Regions from separate parts of the Mammaliicoccus sp. Dog046 genome, predicted to be linked through region 1. Evidence: riboswitches for the same ligand, from Rfam matches in the RefSeq annotation. Region 1 holds a riboswitch; each other region holds the start of a gene.

Evidence for each region. A riboswitch is a leader RNA that binds a small molecule or an ion and turns the genes downstream of it on or off. The one in region 1 is predicted to bind thiamine pyrophosphate.
Region 2: another riboswitch for thiamine pyrophosphate. It lies ahead of tenA (thiaminase II); the one in region 1 lies ahead of tenA (thiaminase II).
Region 3: another riboswitch for thiamine pyrophosphate. It lies ahead of P3U32_RS08810 (ECF transporter S component); the one in region 1 lies ahead of tenA (thiaminase II).

The regions. Positions count from the first base shown of each region.
Region 1 covers NZ_CP120131.1:321,612-325,910, forward strand. The annotation lists gene P3U32_RS01495 (LysE family translocator) at 1-261, opposite strand, end outside; gene P3U32_RS01500 (MFS transporter) at 466-1,674, shown strand; gene P3U32_RS01505 (DUF2200 domain-containing protein) at 1,730-2,086, shown strand; TPP riboswitch at 2,102-2,211, shown strand; gene tenA (thiaminase II) at 2,283-2,960, shown strand; gene P3U32_RS01515 (acetylornithine deacetylase) at 2,976-4,211, shown strand.
Region 2 covers NZ_CP120131.1:710,524-714,822, forward strand. The annotation lists gene P3U32_RS03490 (YwpF-like family protein) at 1-264, opposite strand, end outside; gene P3U32_RS03495 (single-stranded DNA-binding protein) at 446-1,027, shown strand; gene P3U32_RS03500 (LysM peptidoglycan-binding domain-containing protein) at 1,397-2,233, shown strand; TPP riboswitch at 2,351-2,450, shown strand; gene tenA (thiaminase II) at 2,530-3,225, shown strand; gene thiD (bifunctional hydroxymethylpyrimidine kinase/phosphomethylpyrimidine kinase) at 3,212-4,024, shown strand; gene thiM (hydroxyethylthiazole kinase) at 4,017-4,299, shown strand, end outside.
Region 3 covers NZ_CP120131.1:1,766,607-1,770,905, forward strand. The annotation lists gene P3U32_RS08795 (class I SAM-dependent rRNA methyltransferase) at 1-113, opposite strand, end outside; gene auxA (lipoteichoic acid stability factor AuxA) at 489-1,787, opposite strand; gene P3U32_RS08805 (hypothetical protein) at 1,935-2,060, shown strand; TPP riboswitch at 2,165-2,269, shown strand; gene P3U32_RS08810 (ECF transporter S component) at 2,362-2,937, shown strand; gene P3U32_RS08815 (ABC transporter ATP-binding protein) at 2,949-4,299, shown strand, end outside.

The sequences.
Region 1 (4,299 bases):
TTTAATTCCTAAATAGGCAATATAAATGGAACCTAAAATTTTAATACCGGTAAATACGTAATAAGAAGTCGTTAATATAAAGATTAACCCGAATGCTGCTAAGGTTGAATATAGTACATGTGCACTTGAAATACCTAATCCGGCCATGATGCCATTTTTAGCATTGCCTTTTAATGTATTGTTGAGAACAATGAAAAAATCAGGGCCTGGTACGATGATAATAATTAATGCGATAAATACGAAACTTAACCAATTGTCCAATGCAATCTACTCCTGTCATGAATATTTATTCTCACAAATATAACAAATATTCGTTCAGAAAACTATATGAAATTTAAAATGAATTTTAGCATACTATATCATATACAAATGATTTTTATTCAATATCGGGTTGTCATATCGGAATGCTTCATATACACTCATCATAATGCAATTATCTGAAAATTAAAGGGGTGCATACATCTTATGAAATTACCGAGTATTATCTATACATTATTTATCGCAACATTTTTAGAGCGATTCAGTACCTTTTTAATTATTCCGTTTCTCTCGATATATTTATCAAAACAGTTTCAATATAGTGGATTTGAAATTGGGGTTATTGTTTCAATGTTTGCAGTATCGTCCTTATTTATGAGTTTTATTGCTGCACCATTTGTCGATAAAATAAATAAAAAAATCATCATCTATACTGGATTATTATTAGTAACATTGAGTTTTGTTACTTTTCCTTTCATCAATACATTTCAAGGATTTATTCTATTCACAATTGTAAATAGTGTTGGCAATAGTTTCTTATCTCCTACATATAAAGCAATGATTGCTATATTTTCAGATCAGTCTAATAAACATATCGTATTTAATATCCGCTATTATATTATTAACATTTCTGCAGTATTAGGGCCTTTATTATCTACACAAATCCAACAATTTGGTATTCATTTTATTTGTAACATCATTGTCAGTGCATATGTGCTTAATACAATAATATTCACATTCACCTTCATAAAAAATAACCATAACTTTCAAATTTCTGTTAAACAGAAGCAATCTACAATTAAAGATACGCTTATGATTGCGATGAAAAATAAAGCATTTCTATTATTAATGATTGGTCTCATTTTATTCGTATTTGGATATAATGTGATGTCGGGTGTGTTACCACAATATTTTGCGCTAGATCATACGCAAGTTGAAGCATCAAAACGCTTCGCATTATTGTTATCCATCAATGGTGTCACAGTGTTAACTTGCCAATATTTTATATTTAAATTTAGTAGATGGACGTCTATCAGAACTTCGATCATTGTAGGTGGTGTACTTATGCCGATTGGATTATTTTTCATGGGTGTCATGGACCATTTACTATATCAAGGCATGGCGATGGTCTTATTTACATTAGGAGAAATGCTCGTATTTACGATGGTCGATATTCAAATTGATGAATTATCGGAAGAAAATTATAAAGGCAGTTATTATTCATTAGCAGGCTTACAAAAGTTAGGTGGTTTATTAGCGCCGCTTCTTGGTGGGTTGTTATTAGATCATCTCCATAACAGTATTGAATTGTTTGGTATCTTATCGCTCATTTCCTTTGTGAGCATTATATTCTTCGTCATGAGTTATAAAGAAAGTATAAATCATTCACATGTGACACAAGATATGGCACAATAGTTGTGTTATGTGGGAATAAAGCTGAAATGAAAATATTGTTAAGGGGGAAGTTCAATTGAAAAATGAAAAAGTATATGCGATGCGTGTAGCAAGTGTTTACCCACATTATGTTACAAAAGCTGAGAAAAAAGGGAAGACTAAAGAAGATGTAGATGAAATTATCACTTGGTTGACGGGTTACGATGAAGAAGCCCTTCAACGTATATTAGAAAGTGACACGGATTTCAAGACGTTTTTCGAAGAAGCGCCTAATAAAAATCCTAACAGAAAGCTCATTAAAGGTGTGATTTGTGGCATGAGAGTTGAAGAAATTGAAGAACCTTTAATGCAAGAAATTAGGTATTTAGACAAGCTTGTTGACGAGCTTGCTAGAGGTAAGAAGAAAGAGAATATCTTTAGAACAGAAAAATAATAACAATTGCATATGTTAGACCACTGGAAGTGCCTTTATAAAGAGGCTGAGATTAAAGTGTATCTTTAAAATTCCTTGAACCTGATCCAGTTCATACTGGCGTAGGAAAGTGGCGAAACTTATATTTATCGGATGAGTAGACGCTATTTTCTATATGGAAATAGCGTCTTTTTTTTATAAATAAGGAGGATATATCATGACATTTACTGAACAATTATTTCAAAGAGTAGAGCCAATTTGGGAATCATATTTGGGACACCCTTTTATAAAAGGGTTAAGTGACGGTACGTTAGACGAAGAGAAGTTTAAACATTGGTTAAAGCAAGATTACGTGTATTTAATAGAATACGCACGATTATTTTCAATTGGAGCGGCGAAATCAACAGATTTAAATATGATGATGACTTTTGCAGACTTAGCGAATGGTACGCTTCATACGGAAATGGATTTGCATCGCGGTTACGCTAAGCAGTTTTATATTTCAGAAGAGGAATTAGAGCAAACTGAACCTGCACAAACGACAGTGGCTTATACAAGTTATATGTTAAATAAAGCTCAGCAAGGTGGCATTGAAAATGTCATTGCAGCGGTATTAACGTGTACATGGAGTTATAACTATATTGGATTAAAACTTGCAGAAGCGGAACGACATACACATCATGCTTTATATGATGAATGGATTCAAATGTATGCTTCGGAAGAATTTACGGAATTTAAAGACATGTGCATTGAACTCATGGATAGCGTCACTGAAGGTAAGTCTGAAGAAGAATTGAAAAGGCTTGAAGATATCGTTGTTAAGACGAGCTATTATGAATATATGTTCTGGGACATGGCGGAGAATATCGAAACATGGACAACGCCAATTAAATAGAAGAGAGGTGTAATAATGGAGGAAAGACATCAAGCAATCATTAAGCAACTCATACAATATAATACGGAAAGTCCACCAGCACGAAATACGGATCCGTTACAAGATGTAATTGAACAAATGCTACATCGTTTAGGATTCGACATTGATCGAATACCATTATATGAAAATGACAGTGTTATCAATGCAGTATTGAAAGGTACAAATCCTGATGCACCAAAGTTGGTGTTAAATGGTCATGTTGATGTTGCCAATGTAGGAGAAGCGACAGATTGGACAGTACCGCCATTTGAACTCACATCATCGGACGGTTATTTATATGGGCGAGGCGTCAGTGATATGAAAGGTGGTTTTGCAACACTGTTATATGTTTTAGAACAGTTAAATCATAAAGGTGTAAAACCTAAAGGAGATATTATTGTGCAATCTGTTGTTGGAGAAGAGGTCGGTGAAGCGGGCACAAAGACAGCATGTGAGCATTTGTTAGTAACGCCTGATTTAGGAATTGTATTAGATACGAGTCATTTAATTGCACAAGGTCAAGGTGGCGTCATCACTGGATGGGTTACTGTAAAAAGTAAAGAAACAATTCACGATGGTGCACGCCAACAAATGATTCATGCAGGTGGTCATTTATTTGGTGCGAGTGCAATAGATAAAATGTACAAAGTCATACATGCATTAAATGAACTTGAAAAACATTGGGCTGTGATGAAGTCATATCCGGGTATGCCTTATGGTTCAACAACGATAAATCCAGCTGTGATTGAAGGTGGGAGACATCCGGCATTTATAGCAGATGAATGTAAGTTATGGATTACAGTCCATTATTTGCCTAATGAAAATGATAAAGATATTGTCGATGAAATAGAAACTTATTTGAATCAAATAGCTGAAGCGGATCTATGGTTAAAAGAAAACCCATTACAATTTGAATGGGGAGGGACATCTATGATAGAAGATAAAGGTGAAATATTCCCGAGCTTTACTTTACCTGAACATCATCCAGGATTTGAAAAGTTAGCCGACGCACATAAACATGTGACTAAAGCGCCTTTGAAAAAAGGAGTGAACCCAAGTGTGACTGATGGCGGATGGTTAAGTGATTACGGTATACCTACAATATTATATGGACCTGGGGAATTAACTGAAGCACATTCAGTAGATGAAAAGATAAAAATAACAGAGCTAGAACAATTTAGTGAAGTGTTATTTAGATTTTTAGAAGATTGGTATCATCATCCGGTTGTTTAAGGTGACAGAATGTTGCAAGTGGAGGCCGACAAGCAACATTGAAGCCAAGATATAAAATTAAATTTAGCCACTACAAAAAAACAAACTG
Region 2 (4,299 bases), 390 kb from region 1:
TCCAAGCTCTTGAATATATTTAATCGTCGCATCAAAAAGTGCTGGATCATTTGATGGTCTAGTGATAACGACACGTGTGTCTAGCAAAGTTTGCTGTTCATAATATGTTTTCATTTGATCAAGATGAATATCAGAAATCAATATTTCTAACAACCAACCAGTACCACTATTTTCTTTATTAATTATTATTCCATCTAATAATTCATATTCAGTAATTTGTTCATCATTAACAATTTGAAATCGGACTGCTTTAAATGTTTTCATAAACAACCTCCTCTTAGTTAAATCTACGAATCTTCAACTTTGATATCCATTATAAAGCACTTATGAGAAAAATAAAAATAAACATTGGAAATTGTAGGATTTAGTTACTGTTTATTTCCATTTTTCCATTTTGACGAAAAAGTGTGCATCACTTTATATTAAGGTTAAAGGAGGTGAGAATATGTTAAATAAATCTGTTCTAGTAGGCCGATTAACGAAAGACCCATCATTTTTTAAAAAGGGTGAAATGATGATCTCAACATTTTGTTTAGCTGTTGAACGTGGTTACAAAGGTAAAGATGGAAATATGGCGGTAGACTTTATCGTATGTAAAGCGTTTGGAAAGCTAGCGTATAACATTCATGAATATACGAGGAAAGGGCAATTAATTGCATTAACTGGTCAAATTCAGACAAGGGCATATATGAAAGAAGATAAAAAGCAATTTATAACTGAAATTATTTGTGAAACCATTAAATTTTTAAATATGCCTGCATCTTCTAAAGGTTCTTTTCCTCAAAGTAAAGAAGATATACATGAATTAATAAGTGAAAGTGTTGAGAGTTATTCAAATGATTTATCTTCACAAATCCACAAAGAGAAACAGCGAGCGATGCATCATGTGCGTGAAAGTAGTCAACAAAGTGTGAGTGATGAAATGTATGATAAATATAGTCATGCGATAAAAGTTATCAATTCAGAGTCACAAGGTGATAACGATGCACGTAAAGTAACAACATCTTCCCCGGATCCTCCGAAATAGCTATTGAGTATGTTGGTTGTTTCATAGATTGTACTTCCTATTTTTTTTTATAAATATTGAATCTTTTCAAAAACTTGCTGTCTTGCTGTAGGGCAGCAAGTATACATAATCATTTATAATTGGATAACAAATTACAGAAATATGACAAATTGTCTGATAATTGATTTTGCTCAATCTAAATATACGCCTGTAAATCAAGGTTTTCTAAAAAGTAATGTAGTAATATTACTTGGAAATCATTGTCATAAAACTGTAATGTTTGCCAGATTTTTTTTATATTGTTGTAACCTATGTCACGAAAAATAATGGTATAGTTTAAACAGTAAAAATCATATAAAAAGTGAATCTCACGGGAGGAAACATTTAATCATGAAAAAACTATTAGCAGTGTCAACGGCTGCTGTTGCAGTTACTACAGGGGTAACAGCTACAGCTGATGCAGCAAGTCATACAGTAAAATCAGGAGATACTTTACATAGTATTTCACAACAATATGGAACTACAGTTAGTGCACTTAAATCAGAAAATGGTTTAACTTCTAACTTAATCTTACCAAATCAAGTTATCAAGATTAACGAAGCAAAAGAAGCTTCACAATCTACTACAGAATATACTGTAGTTGCGGGAGATACTTTAAGTAAGATTGCATCTAAATATGATGTTACAGTTTCACAATTAAAAGCTTGGAATAATTTATCATCAGACTTGATTATTGTTGGTCAAAAATTATCATTACAAGCACCTGCGCAATCTGCAGTTCCTGCACAAGCGCCTGCTGCTCAACAAGCGCCGGTTCAATCTAACCAAGCGTCAGCACAACAAACTTATCAAGCACCAACACAACAACAAAGCTACCAAGCGCCAGCACAATCATATAAAGCGCCTGCTCAACAAAGTTACCAAGCACCAGCACAACGTGTTCAAACAACACAAACGTCAACAGCTAGTACTGGTGGATCTACTAAAGCTCAATTCTTAGCTGCAGGTGGTACTGAAGCTATGTGGAATACAATCGTATTACCAGAATCAAGCGGTAATCCAAACGCTGTAAATGAATTAGGTTACAGAGGTCTTGGTCAAACGAAAGAAGCATGGGGAACTGGTTCAGTAGAAACACAAACAAAAGGTATGCTTAACTACGCTAAACAACGTTATGGTTCAGTTGATGCAGCGATTGCATTCCGTTCTCAAAATAACTGGTGGTAAGCTAAAAAGTTGAAAATTTAATTACATTAATCCAATCGCCTAGGAAATATCCTTGGCGATTTTTTTAATTTGACCATAATGATTCTATTTGATAATCTTAATTTAACTAAATAAGTAAATGACTGCTAGGGGCGCCTTAATGGCTGAGATGATATTAATCAGTCCCTTATAACCTGATTTGGGTAATGCCAACGTAGGAAAGCAGTTAATTAACGTATATACCTATTGTTAATTGACTTCTTTTTTATGAAAGAGGTCATTTTTTTATTGAGAAATTTAATATTAGGAGTGGGAAAATGCTTTTTACAGACAGATTAAAACAGAAAGTGCAACCGATCATTGAGGAAATTTATAAAGATGATTTTATACAAGGATTGATCGATGGTGATATTTCTAAAGAAGCGTTAAAACATTATTTAAAAGCAGATTCTAAATATTTAAATGAATTTGCAAAAGTATATGCGTTATTAATACCTAAAATAAATTCTAAATCAGAATTAAAATTTTTACTTGAACAGATTGAATTTGCTTCTTCAGGTGAAGTAGGGGCACATCAAATCCTTGCTGACTATATTGGAGAATCATATCAAGAAATTATAAAAGATGGATCATGGTATCCAACTGCGGATCATTATATTAAGCATATGTATTACAATGCTTACGCGCATGATGATGTCGCATATACAGTAGCAGCTATGGCACCATGTCCTTATGTATATAGAAAACTAGCACAAATGGCAATTGAACGTAATGACTTTTCAGAGGATCATGAATTAAAGGCGTGGTTTGAATTCTATTATAAGGGTATGGATGAACTCATGGACATTTTAGATAATTGGTTAAATGATTTTAGCCAACATAATAGTGAAGAAGCTATAGCTGTTGTGGAAAGAAATTTCTTAGAAAGTACAGTTCATGAACGTAATTTCTTTAAAATGGCACATCAAATTGAAGATTGGGAGTTTGAGGTGAATCAATATGAAGAAGCCTAAAATTGCACTTACAATCGCTGGGACAGATCCAACAGGTGGTGCCGGAATAATGGCGGATTTAAAATCATTCCAAGCATCCGGTGTATATGGAATGGCCGTACCTACGAGTATTGTGTCTCAAAATACGCTTGGTGTTCAAGCTGTGCATCATTTAACAGTAGATGTTATTGAAAGTCAGTTAAAGAGTGTCTTCGATGATGAACAACCACATGCAATTAAGACAGGGATGATTGCTTCAGAAGGAATGATGAACGCTATCAAGCCATATATTGAAGCATCTAATAAACCTTACGTGATAGATCCTGTGATGGTTGCGAAAAGTGGAGATGCATTAATGGATGAGCAAGGTAAAAATAAACTTAAAGAAATACTTCTGAGTTTAGCGACAGTGGTTACACCTAATATTCCAGAAGCAGAAGAAATTGTTGGTTTTAAAATACAAACTGAAGAAGAAATAAAAAAAGCAGGCGCTTTCTTTTTAAATGAAATTGGTTCAAAAGGCGTTGTGATCAAAGGTGGTCATCTTGAAGGAGATGCCATCGATTATTTATTTACTAATGAAGGTATTAAGCATTGGACGAGTGAAAGATTCAATACTAAGCATACACATGGTACAGGCTGTACATTTAGCGCGGTGATAACAGCAGAATTGGCTAAAGGACATACGATTGAAGAAGCGGTGCATACTGCTAAGCGATTTATCACTTTAGCGATTCAGCATACACCTGAAATTGGTAAAGGACAAGGTCCTGTAAATCATTTTGCTTACCAAAAAATTGAGGGGTTAGATTATGAGTAAATTAGAAAGTCTAAGAGTAAGTAAACCACTTGTCGTATGTTATACAAACGATGTTGTGAAGAATTTTACTGCGAATGGATTAATATCGCTTGGTGCAAGCCCGGCGATGAGTGAAGAACCAGATGAGGCATTGGAATTTGCGGAACACGCAGGAGCATTCTTAATTAATATTGGAACAATTACGACGGACAGAGCTTATGATATGAAGGAATATGCGACAATCATGCATGAAAATGGAGTTCCAGTAATATTGGACCCTGTTGCAGTTGGTGCAT
Region 3 (4,299 bases), 1.1 Mb from region 1:
ATTAACTCTCCTTCATCCATCTTCGGCATATCAAATACGTCATCTTTTTCTACAAGAGGATATCCTCTTAAATATTTATCTTCTTTACCTCTTTTAAGCATTAATTGTTTCATTATATTTGGCCATCCTTTCGAAACGTCTCACATATTATAACGTATAAAACACAAAACGCAAAAAAACAGAGTATTCCCCCTATTGAATACTCTGTTAACCGAATTTATTAATCAAATTTCCCCCAGAAAGTTTGATCCCCTTTTATGTAAACGCTTACTATAAATTATTATAAATGATAGAATTATTCCACGCAATACATTTTTGAAGAAATTCATTAAAATTATTTACATATTACATTTTGTTATATAACAGTCGCTGATTTAGTTATTGTTTATGCACTTTATATCACTTTATTTTATAAAATAAAAAGCAGTAAACATTCATTTTCACGAATGTTTACTGCTTTTTTCTAATGTTATAGTCAAAAACTTAAATTAAAATGATTTTTTTAGATGAATAATAAATGCTGGTGTAATAAACAAGAATAATAAAAATGAAATTGGTGTTATAAACACTGAAAATTGAGATGTTTGAATTGCTGATACAAAGAACGTAGTTGCAATTTCAAAGAATAAAGCTGATACGACAAACAATTTTCCGAAATTATTTTTATTTTTATAATTCGTTGTGTAATTAAAGTAAGCATATAAAATAATTAATAGAAGAAGGATGAATAAAGTCAACCATTCAAATACATATTGTATTTGTGATAAATGCCATTCTCCAGATAAGAATAACCCGTTACGATTATTAAATTCTATAAATGTAAATAGGAATAATACTGCTGTACATATCCATTCTATATAACTTTTCTTTAACCATTTAGGACGTCTCATCCATTTTGGAATATCTTCGTCCTCTATTTTTATAATTTCTTTCCATCTTTCATTACGTTGTTTACGCTTCGCAATGGCTTCATCAGAATTAAACTTTTCTAATGTTGCTTGTTTAAAGTTTTGTAATTTTTGATAAAAGCCTTGAGACATGTTTAAAATTTTACTTGTAACAAGATTGTTTTTAACACGTGAATATTTTTCATCATTTGACGATTCGATATCTTCATCACTTACAGGTAATGATCTTCTTAAATATAAACTTACCCATACCGACATTTGACTGAAGCACCATAATAATATGAAAAATAAATTGACACTCATTACATCAATTGGTTTAACGTTTTTCGCATCTATATTATGATTCATCGCAAATTGAGAAATAAAATAACATAAACCATATGAAATAATGATCCATAAATAATGATATTTACGATTCGTTGGATCTAATTCATTTTTATAAACGACATATCCAATGTGTATAGCAAACGGAATGATGAATAAAAATGATGCGAAGCTGTATACTTGGAACATCGTCATCATAATGACAACCATAAACAAAATGGTTAATCCGATATAAAATATCGAAATGTCATAATCATAATTTGTAGTTCTTCTTAATGTGCGTCCTATCAATAATACAAATATCCCTAATAATAAAATGATGATTGATGTGACAACCGGCATGCCACCGATATAGTGATTTAAAATTCTTACTAATTCATCAAAAAAAGCAACAAAGAAGTCTCCAATATTTCTAATGTGAATTTCACTAGAATCTTTAATATTATAATCTTTTATTCGTGGTGCATTAAATAGTATAAGTAATCCAGTTATTAAAATGAATATACCTATAATATGACTAAAATGAACTTCCCAGCTCTTTTTCTTTATAGACATGTTCTTCACCTCATTGAACATTATAGTTGTTTCAATTTCAATTGTCTTTAATTATATTGAAAATCGGTCCCAAGTACTAGTATGAAGTTTAAAAAACTTATCTAGTTGGGTATACTATAATATCACAGATTTTAAAGGAGTGTTATTATGCCAGCAAATGATAAGCATAAAGAAGAAGCAAAAAAAGTAAAAGAAAAAGAACAACAAAATAGTAATGATCGCAAAGACGGTCAAGAAAAAACGAAAGACAATATTCAAGATACTTTTGAATAAGTCATTCCGTTTAATACGTTGTTAGATTCGTTAGATGAGCGAACACTAAGAATTCCTATTGACAAAAAAACTATTTCGACTTATTGTTAGTGTTAACAATTCAATACATGCACTAGGGGCGTTTTTAACTGAGACGGACATATTTATAGTCTGGACCCTTCGTACCTGATCTAGATGATACTAGCGTAGGAAAGTGTTCGAAAATCATATAATATTCATTTTAATGATGATAACAATATTTTTGTGCGCTTCTATTTAGATATAGGAGTGCACATTTTTTTATATAAAGGAGCAAATACACATGTCAAAAAGTTTAACATTGTCTGATATTTTAGTCACAGTTTTAATTGGTGCAATCTTCTCAATCATTTATAAGTTTTTATGGATTCCTTATGAATTCCTCAAACCATTAGGCTTACATTTAGAACAATCTGTTTATGGTTTTTGGTTTATAGCAGCTATCGTTGCTTATTTAATTATCCAAAAACCTGGTGTGGCTATTTTAGCTGAATTCGCTGCTGGTGCTGGTGAAACAATTGTTATGGGTCAGTTTGACATCCCTACTTTCATTTATGCATTGTTACAAGGTTTAGCTTGTGAAGTCATTTTTCTAGTTGTTCGTTACCAATCAAGAAAATTATCTGTTGCGGTAATTGCAGGTATGGCAGCAGGTATCATTACTTTACCTATCGACTGGTATTATAATTATTTAGGTGATGTAGCTCTTTGGAACGTCGTTCTTATGTTCACTATTAGAATATTGAGTGGTGCAATCGTTGCAGGTGCATTAGGATATGCAATCGTAAGAGCGCTCGATCAAACTGGTGTTACAAAACTCTTTAGACCTGCATCTAAAAAAGATTATGACTTATTATAGGAGTTATTCCATTGTTATCACTTAAAAATTTAAGACTCAAATTTCCAGAAGATGAACGTATTATATTTAAAAACATAAATATTGAAATTAAAGATAAAGAAAAAGTACTTTTACTTGGCCCTAGCGGTTCAGGTAAAAGTACATTATTAAATGTACTAAGTGGTATTATCCCTAGATCTATGGATATTCCAATGAAATACGATCATAAGCATATAGATCCTTCTCCTGGAGTTATCTTCCAAGATCCAGATACACAATTTTGTATGCCTCGTATTAAAGAAGAGCTTGCATTTATTTTAGAAAATAAAAACGTACCTGCACACGAAATGGATCCATTAATAATAGAAGCAATGCAAAAAGTAAACCTTGAAGCTGATGCTTCAACAAAGCTTGATCGATTAAGTGGCGGTATGAAACAAAAGCTAGCAATTGCATCTATGTTGTTACAAGAATCAGATACGTTATTTTTAGATGAACCTACTGCCATGTTAGATCGAGAAGCGACAACACAATTGTGGAATCTTATGATGCAACATTGGGAACACCAAACTGTCGTTATTGTTGAACATAAAGTAGATTATATTTGGAATTACGTTGATAGAGTTATTGTAATGAATGAAACAGGAGAAATTACGCATGATAGTACGCCAGAAGACATTTTAAACAACCATACGCAAATTTTAAATCAATATGGTGTATGGCACCCTAATTCATGGCAATTTGCGCCACAACTAGAATATAAGGCAACAAACAGCCAACCTTTACTATCCTTAGACCAATTAAACATATTACGTGGAAAACGTACATTGTTTAATAGTGACCATATAACAATCAATAGCGGTGAATGGATCACGTTAACAGGTAAGAATGGTACTGGTAAGACAACTTTCTTAGAATCAATTATGCAGCTTGTTAAATATAAAGGCGAGATGTCATTCGAAGGCCAACCTTTAAACAAAGTAAAAGATGCGTCTCAGCATATTTATTTTGTTTATCAGAATCCAGAACTACAATTTATAGAAATGTCTGTATACAACGAAATTTATATTAACTTTGCATTCCAGGATAAAGCAACAGCGCAAGAGAGAACAATAGAAATGTTACAGTTACTTAAATTAGAACACGTTAAACATCAACACCCATTTGAATTATCTATCGGACAGAAGAAACGTCTGAGTGTTGCGACAGCATTAAGTACGCAATCAGATATCATATTGTTAGATGAACCAACCTTTGGACTGGATAGTCATAATACATTTGAACTTATAAAGTTATTTCATAACCGCGTTCAATCTGGTCAAACTATCTTAATGATTACACACGAAAATGAAATTATTAATAGATATGCTACAAAGCAATTCA